Regions from separate parts of the Rothia sp. ZJ1223 genome, predicted to be linked through region 2. Evidence: predicted binding sites of a transcription regulator. Region 2 holds the regulator's gene; the other holds the start of a gene.
What was found. The regulator HspR, encoded in region 2, represses chaperone genes until heat shock. The targets are predictions, from matches to a motif close to AAGTTGAGTCNNNNNGACTCAACTT.
Positions count from the first base shown of each region.

Region 1: the regulator HspR is predicted to act here: its motif matches at 2,156-2,180, upstream of clpB (ATP-dependent chaperone ClpB).

Region 1 is NZ_JAFEUT010000005.1:196,540-200,965, forward strand. It holds gene clpB (ATP-dependent chaperone ClpB) at 1-2,077, opposite strand, end outside; gene JTP09_RS08340 (hypothetical protein) at 2,381-3,310, opposite strand; gene JTP09_RS08345 (hypothetical protein) at 3,604-4,140, opposite strand; gene JTP09_RS08350 (HAD family phosphatase) at 4,189-4,426, shown strand, end outside.
Region 2 is NZ_JAFEUT010000003.1:306,485-310,910, forward strand. It holds gene trmB (tRNA (guanosine(46)-N7)-methyltransferase TrmB) at 1-423, shown strand, start outside; gene JTP09_RS05655 (sodium:alanine symporter family protein) at 1,014-2,462, opposite strand; gene JTP09_RS05660 (heat shock protein transcriptional repressor HspR) at 2,694-3,056, opposite strand; gene JTP09_RS05665 (DnaJ C-terminal domain-containing protein) at 3,120-4,064, opposite strand; gene JTP09_RS05670 (nucleotide exchange factor GrpE) at 4,303-4,426, opposite strand, start outside.

The DNA of each region.
Region 1 (4,426 bases), on a different contig from region 2:
GAATGTCGAAGACCTCCGGGTGAGCTTTTTCGACCTCGTCGAGCAAAACCACCGAGTAGGGACGACGGCGCACAGCCTCGGTCAGCTGACCACCTTCTTCGTAACCCACGTACCCGGGAGGGGCACCGACCAAGCGGGCTACCGCGTGCTTCTCGGCATACTCGCTCATGTCGATACGCACCAGCGCGCGCTCATCATCAAACTGGAACTCAGCCAGTGCCTTAGCCAGCTCAGTCTTACCGACACCGGTGGGGCCCAAGAACATGAAGGAACCAATCGGGCGGTCAGGGTCTGAGATACCCGCGCGTGAACGGCGAACCGCGTCCGCAACGGCTGTGACTGCCTTGCGCTGACCAATCAGGCGCTTGCCCAATTCTTCTTCCATGCGTAGCAGCTTCTCAGATTCGCCCTGCAGCATACGCCCGGCGGGAATACCCGTCCAGGCTGAGATGACCTCGGCAATATCGTCTGCGGTCACCTCTTCAGAAACCATAGTCTCGGTTGAGGACGCTGCGGCTTCCTCCTGGTGTGCCTCGGCAAGCTGAGCTTCAAGCGCGGGAATTTCACCGTAGAGGATGCGGGAGGCATCTGCTAGGTTGCCTTCGCGCTGGGCGACCTCAGCTTTAGAGCGCAGCTCATCAATCTGAGATTTAAGTTCACCTACCTTATTGAGTCCAGCTTTCTCGGCTTCCCAGCGGGAGTTCAGCGCGTCCAGCTGCTCTTTTTTATCTGCCATATCGGCACGCAGGGCCTCCAAACGCTCTACCGATGCGGGGTCGGTTTCGTCAGCAAGTGCCAGCTCTTCCATGGTGAGACGGTCAACGGCGCGACGCAGCTGGTCGATTTCCTCGGGTGCCGAGTCAATTTCCATACGCAGACGCGATGCTGCCTCATCGATCAGGTCAATCGCTTTATCCGGCAGCTGACGCGAGGGAATGTAGCGGTTAGACAGGTTCGCAGCTGCCACCAGGGCTGAGTCTGCGATGGATACCTTGTGGTGAGCTTCGTAGCGTTCTTTGAGTCCGCGCAGAATACCGATGGTGTCATCGACCGACGGCTCCCCCACGTAAACCTGCTGAAAGCGACGTTCGAGGGCAGCGTCTTTCTCGATGTTTTCGCGGTACTCGTCCAAGGTGGTGGCACCGATCAGGCGCAGTTCACCACGAGCAAGCATGGGTTTGAGCATATTGCCCGCGTCCATGGAACCTTCGGTAGCACCGGCACCTACCACGGTGTGGATCTCGTCGATGAAGGTCACAATCTGACCTTCAGACTTTTTGATCTCTTCGAGAACAGCCTTGAGTCGTTCCTCAAACTCACCGCGGTATTTAGCGCCAGCAACCATTGCACCGAGGTCAAGGCTAATAAGGGTTTTACCGCGCAGAGATTCAGGCACATCGCCCGAAACCATGCGCTGGGCAAGACCTTCTACCACGGCGGTTTTACCGACGCCGGGTTCACCAATGAGAACGGGATTGTTCTTGGTGCGGCGTGAGAGTACCTGAATGACGCGGCGAATTTCGCTATCGCGCCCAATCACGGGGTCGAGTTTACCCTCGCGTGCTACTGCGGTGAGATCGGTGCCGTACTTTTCGAGGGCTTGAAAGGTGCCCTCGGGGTCTGGGGTATTCACGGTGCGACCTCCTCTTACACTCGGAATAGTTGATTCAAGCACCTGGGCAGACGCACCGTTGTCGGTGAGCGCGCGGGCGGCGTCATCGTTATCGCTGGCGATGCCCAGGAGCAGAAGTTCAGTTGAAACGTATTCGTCGCCGAGTTGCTCAGCTTTGGTCTGCGCTGTTTGTAGGGCGCTCAGGGTAGCCCGCGAGAACTGGGCTTGGGCGGTTGACGAGCCCTGGGCGCTCGGTAGTTTCTTGATAGCGGTGGATGCTGCCACTGAGATAGCATCCACATCTGCGCCGGCTGCTTTGAGCACGGCGACTGCAACGCCTTCGCGCTGGTCCATGAGTGCTTTGAGCAGGTGTGCCGGTTCAATACTGGGGTTGCCCGCTGTTTGGGCGTTCATATTCGCTGCCGAAATGGCTTCTTGCGATTTGGTGGTGAATTTGGTGTTCATTGTTCCTCTAGTGATCGTTGGTGAGGAGCGCTGGTTTTGGGCTGGCAAGCCGACTACCTGCGTCCGTTTCTTTTAGATAAATTGAGTGTACTACGCTCAACTTTATTTTGTAAAGCGTGTTCCCGCTTTCTACGTTCTACGTTCTACGTTCTACGGCAAGCGTCGGCACTCCGCTACAAAGCTCAGGCATACCCGGGGACACCACCGCGCCAAAGGTGACCACCAAAAGTAAAAGGTGACCGCGAAAAGTAATGGTGACCATGACATGTGCGGTCAGCATTACTTTTCGCGGTCACCTCATTCTTAAAAACCACCACGGACGCGCGCTTTTTGCTGCCTGATAGCTGCGACTATTGCGCGCTTTGATTTCTCTGGCTCCTTGTACACATCACCCCAGTTCAAGCGCACCACTCTCCAGCCCGCATTTTGCAGCTCAACTTCACGGCGACGCTCTCGCAACAACGCATCCTCAGCCGAACCAAACCGTGAATACTTGATGGCACCGTCAAACTCAAAAGCAAGCATCAAATCAGGAATAGCAAAATCCATACGGTAGAGGCTGCCATTCACGATCACCTCATACTGCTCATAAATTCCTGGAATCTTCAGCATGATAAGAATCCACCGGAGAAGCGTCTCACCAGCAGATTCAGATTTTTCGCTTACCAGAGACGCTAATCGCTGTACCTTGCGTGGACGATACCCTCCACCCAGCGCCAAAAATTCGACCAGCTCTTCATAAGCAACCAGTTTGTTCCGCACCGCTGAATCTGCAATCACAAGAGCTTGTTCTACGGGCAAGAGTTGAGCACAGAATTTTATAGTCTCCAGAGGCGCAGAAATAGCCAACCCCTCTGACGTCATACGGTGGGGGAAACTTTCCAAATCACTGACGAGGTGCTTTTTCACGTCCTTGGCGCGTCCGCGGCTGTTGGTTTCCGTCAGTATATGCACTTCATTCTTGGGGTCAATGACATCAAGACCGTAGAGCAAAGCCGCCGAGACATGCGAGAAAATCGCGGACGAGTTACGTTTGTAATAGGCATAGATATGGGCAAGAGGTGTTTCCCAAGGAGTCAGTCGGTTCAGAAGTGAACCGTTGATGTAGGCTCCTTCTCTGAGCCGAATCAGTTGGCCGTTTACTAGCGCTTTGTTGATAGAGGCGGGGTGTTCCCCGCGCTGTAGGAGGTCTTTGCGGGTGGCAATGTTATCTAATATTTCTTCGTGGTTCATGCGCTTATCATGCACAATTTTCGCTGGGCTAGCTGGTTGTTACGTTTTATGTTGTGGATATCTTTTCAATGTAATTCTATGGATAGCCCACACAGAGGTGACCACCAAAAGTAAAAGGTGACCGCGAAAAGTAATGGTGACCATGACATGTGCGGTCAGCATTACTTTTCGCGGTCACCTCCGATTTTTCGTGGTCACACCGCGCGAAGGCAGGCACACGGCGGCAGCAAAGAGACTCTCCCACCAGCTCTACCCGCGCGCATCGTGTCGGCACGCACCAGCGTCTCTACGCCCTAGTCAAGAAAGTCATAGGTGTAGGACGCGCGTTCCCGCTCCTCTTCTTGCTCCGGGTCAATGCCGGCGAGGGTGCGGTGGGTTTTCTTAGATTCATTCAAAGCTAGAAAATAGGTAGCCAGTGCGAAGCAGAGGGTAAGGATTCCAGCCGTATTGCCGAACCCGGCTGAAAGACCCACAAACCACTCCCCGAATACCTGCGACGCCGCCGACACCACGCGTCCGCCCATACGATCTGGCACTAAGAAACCAAATACCAGGGCAAGAACAAAAGAAATCACGTACACCAGGGCAATAGTAAAAGTGGTCGACCGAGTAACATGCAAAGCAGCTTCACGACGCATCATCACAGCACCCATACCCATCGCCACTAACAGCATGGGCCCAAAACTAACAGCGAAAACAGGTACAAGGTCGCCTCCAGCGCCAAACAGTGAGCGCCCGGCGACTATCCAGAGGGTCGCAATCACCGCCAGCGGGTAGGCAAGGCGGGGCAGGTAACGGGTAAAAGCAGAGGATGCGCGTTGAGTATTCACGTAATTTATTCTACGAACCTTGTGGAGCAGTTGTTATAGGGTGAAGGTATGACTACTTCGCAGAAACCAGCAGCAATTCTTTTCGATCATGATGGCACTCTTGTTGATACTGAGCCCCTGTGGGCGAGGGCTAAGGAGGATGTCGCGCACGCGCACGGTAAGCAGTGGAGCGAGCAGGACACCTTGGACGCGCTGGGTAAGCCCATGCAGGTTACCTACGACATCATGAAGGCTAATGGTGTTGCGCTGAGTGATGAGCAGATTTACGACGGTTTGGTGAGCAGTA
Region 2 (4,426 bases):
GGTCAGGCTGGCGTTGAAAACGTGCGCGTGGCACAAGCGAATGCGCCCGAGCTGCTCGATAACTTGCTCGAAGAAGATTCTGTGGACGAGCTGTGGGTTTTTTTCCCCGACCCCTGGCATAAATCCCGCCACCACAAGCGCCGTCTGGTCTCCCCCGATTTTGCCTCCAAGGTAGCGCGCGTACTCAAGCCCGGCGGAATCTGGCGTCTTGCTACCGACTGGGAAGAATACGCCCTGGTCATGCGCGAGGTACTGGAGGCTCACCCTGACTTTGAGAACGTGTACGCCGGTGAGAACACCAGCGAAGAAGACCCCATCGGTGGTTGGGCACCGCGCTGGGAAGGTCGCACGCTGACTTCCTTTGAGCGTAAGGCAGGCGAGGCAGGACGCCGCGCCCACGATCTGACCTACCGCCGCAAGTAAAGCACATAGGCTGGGTCATCAGTGATCGCTTTTTCTCTGGCTCTGTGCAGTCTAGGAATCCCCTGCCAGCGGTCTTTTCCCAAGAATCTGCGATATAGTATCTAAAAAATATGGGTGACCCTACTTTTATTTTTTTCTCATCTCTCGTAGCAATTATGAGTAGAGTGAGAACTGATAGCTAGAGGTGAGGGAAACCAATAGACCTCCGAGCATCAACCGCTTAAGCCCACAGTCTCTGTGGGCTTTTGTCGTTAATAACTGATATTCCTGTAAAACCTTCTTCATGTTTCTTGCCTATATCGATGAAATTGGTGAACCAGGCGCTTTCGTTTTCTAAAGACCATGCACGGCACAAAACATCCTCTGCATTTAGCTAGGCTGGCTTCGTAATACCAGAGGAAAGTGTGCGGCAGTTCGGTGCCAAGGTGATTCCTATGGTGCGCGAGCTCGTGGCACAGGAGAAGGACTGTGCGCGTCCACCCAGTAGATCGGGCAGGGGCAGGGGGTGCCGATTAAACAGTGAAAGGTACCGCTTGTGTAAGCGGTACCTTTCACTGTTTATCGATACTTATCCCCAAAACATCTAGGGGTTACTGACCGGTCTTCTCATAGGAGTCGATCGCGCCGGGATTGCCCTCCATGAAAGCATCAATCTGAGCTTTGTCGGCGCGCAGCTGAGGATCGTTCTTCAGATAGTGCTTGGTCTCGCGGGCAATCAGACCCGAAAGAATCAGCAGACCAATCAGGTTGGGAATAGCCATCAGACCGTTGGCGATATCTGAGAAGGTCCAGACGGTAGTGAGTTCGGTGGTGCAGCCAACGAAGACGATACCCGCAAAGAACATGCGATAGACCATCACACCACCGCGTCCAACCAGACGCTCGACGTTGCGCTCACCGTAGTACGCCCAGCCCAAGATAGTGGAGTAGGCGAACATCACCAGACCGATAGTCACAATCCAGCCACCGATCGGGCCGATTTCCCCACTAAAAGCAAGGTTAGTCATGGTAGAGGCTGGAACCAGTTCACCGTCAGTACCGGTTGCATGCCAAGCGCCGGTAACGATCAGAACCATACCGGTGCAGGTCACCACGATGATGGTGTCGATGAAGGTCTGGGTCATTGACACCATACCCTGACGCACCGGGTGGGTGGTCTGCGCAGCCGCAGCGGCAATAGCGGCAGAACCCATACCTGATTCGTTCGAGAAGATACCGCGGGCAACACCGTACTGAATCGCGTAGATCATTGCGGAGCCGGCAAAGCCACCAACAGCGCTGGTGCCGGTGAAAGCATCCGAGAACACCTCACCAAAAGCGGCGGGAATCTGAGCGAAGTTCACACCGATAATGTACAGCGCACCACCAACATAGAAAACAATCATCACGGGTACAAAACCAGCGGTAACCTTAGCGATGGACTTGATACCACCTAACAGAACCATCAGCGTCAGTAGCGCCAGCAGAGTACCGGTGAATGCAGCGGGAATATCGAATGTTTCCTTCAGGTTGCCCGCAATGGAGTTACCCTGGGTCATGTTGCCGATGCCGAAGGACGCCAGTACAGCAGCAATAGCGAAGAAAAGCCCCAGGAACTTACCCAAGCCACCTTTAATGCCACGCTCTAGATAGTACTGCGGACCGCCAGAAACTTCACCTTTAGAGTCCTTGGAACGGTAGCGAACCCCCAAGAAAGCCTCTGAGTACTTGGATGCCATACCGAAAATCGCGGTCACCCACATCCAGAAAAGAGCGCCGGGGCCACCGATGGAAATCGCTGTCGCGACACCGACGATGTTACCGGTACCCACAGTTGCCGCCAGCGCGGTGGTCAGCGACTGAAACTGGGAGATGTCGCCGCCCTCAGCGCCTTCGTCCTTGCGGTCAAAGAAAGCAAGACGAAGGGCAGGGATCAGCTTCACGAGCTGCAAAACGCCCAGGCGAATGGTGAGATAAATACCCGTGCCCAGCAGCAAGGGAATCAAAACAAAGGGGCCCCAGATGATGCTGGAGATATTGCCCAAGATTTCATCGATCATCGACGGTTTTCTCTCTTGAAAAAGTGTGAAAGGTATGTGCAAGAACACGGGTTCTTGTGTGATGTGAGATGAGTCTAATACAGCTCGGGTTACATTTGTGTAACAGCTCTTATTTATGACGTGGTTTTGGGCATAAAAATACCGCCTAACGGCTTCTCCACACTGCCGTTGAAGGCAGTACGTTCGCTGTCAAGCGGTATTTCTTGTGTCAGTGTCAAGTTATTCGCTACTTCACGGGCGGTAGAGCACCACAGCCTGCGATCGGGTGCGTGCAGCCGGACGCTTGCCGCGAGGCAGATTCACCACGTCCCCTGAGAGACCCGCAGCAAAAATACGGGAGTTCTCTTGCAGTCTCAGGCGCACAGCCTCAAGTTCCGCCTGCAGTTCTTTATTGCGAGCGCGCAGCGCCTCCACCTGGTTTTCCAGCTGCATGATGCGCTTAATGCCTTCGAGAGAAACCCCGTCGTGCGAGAGGTTCTGGATTTCCTGCAATTTCTCAACATCGCGCTGGGAGTAGCGGCGGGCGCGTCCGGGTGCGCGCGAGGGCTGAACCAGACCCATGCGGTCATACTGACGCAGGGTCTGCGGGTGCATACCAGCAAGTTCTGCCGCTACCGAAATCACAAAGAGCGGTCGGTCTGATTCATATACCACGGTTTACGCCTTTCTCAGCAGCTCTTCACGCACGTCGCCCTGAGGTGCCAGCTCAACAAAACGCGCGAAGGCTTCTTGTGCTTCATCGCTCAGGTCAGTGGGCAGCTGCACCTCGGGAATGACCAAAAGGTTACCCTTAACCCCGTTCTTACCGGGAAAGCCGCGTTCTTTGGCGCGCAATTTCTGACCGGCACGAGCACCGGGGGCAAGGCGCAGTTTCACGGTGGAACCATCGAGAGTTGGTGCCTGAATGACCCCGCCATTAACAGCTTCTTCAAGTGAAACGGGCACGCGCACCAGCACATCGTCTCCGTCTCGTTCAAAGATGGACGAGGGCTGTACACGCACTTCAATAATCAGATCGCCTGCGCCACCGGGACCGGGCTGACCCTTACCGCGTTTGCGGACCTTCTGACCGTCTTTAATACCGGCAGGAATCTTCACCTCGGTACCCGCACCGTTGCCACCGCGCACATGCACGGTGTGACCGGTAAAAGACTCTTTAAGGGTGATAGTTGCCTGGGCGGTGAGGTTAGCGCCCTTGGCAGGAGCCTGCTGGAAGCCACCGCCACCAAAACCACCGCCTCCGAACATACCACCCAGTAGGTCGTCGATATTAATGTTCTGACCGCCGCCAGCTGAGAAACCGCCGGGGAATCCTCCACCAAAACCACCAGCGCCACCGGGGAACCCGCCCCCACCAAAGCCAGCTGCGCCGTACTTACGAATCTGATCGTATTCCTGACGTTGCTTAGCATCAGAAAGCACATCGTAAGCCTCAGAGACTTCCTTGAACTTTTTCTCAGCCGCGGCATCGCCAGAGTTCTGGTCTGGGTGATACTTGCGCGCCAGTTTACGGTAGGCCTTCTTGATATCGGCATCCGCAGCGTCATCAGAGACGCCCAGAACCTTATAAAAGTCTTGATTCAACCAGTTTTCACTAGCCATGAGTATGAACGCCCCTTTTCTTTACTCGTGCGTCAATCTTGTAGATATAGATATTTGAAGTTTGATTTTTGTCAAAGCACTGAGACCGTAGTATGCGACTTGCGACTTTTGCGAAGCGTAGCGAGCAGTGTTTGAGCTGGAGCGTACTACGGCGTAGTGCTTAGTATTGGTGTGAAAACAGCGGGCAGATCGATTGCTCGTACCTGCCCGCTGCCTCATATTGCTTTATGCGCTAATGCTATTCAGCTGCCGCTACAGCAACCTGCGCGGTGCGAACGACGCGGTCTTTGACCTTGTAGCCGTTACGCAGAACCATTGATACGTGATCTGGTTCGACCTCGCTAGTGGGCTGCTGCAAGACT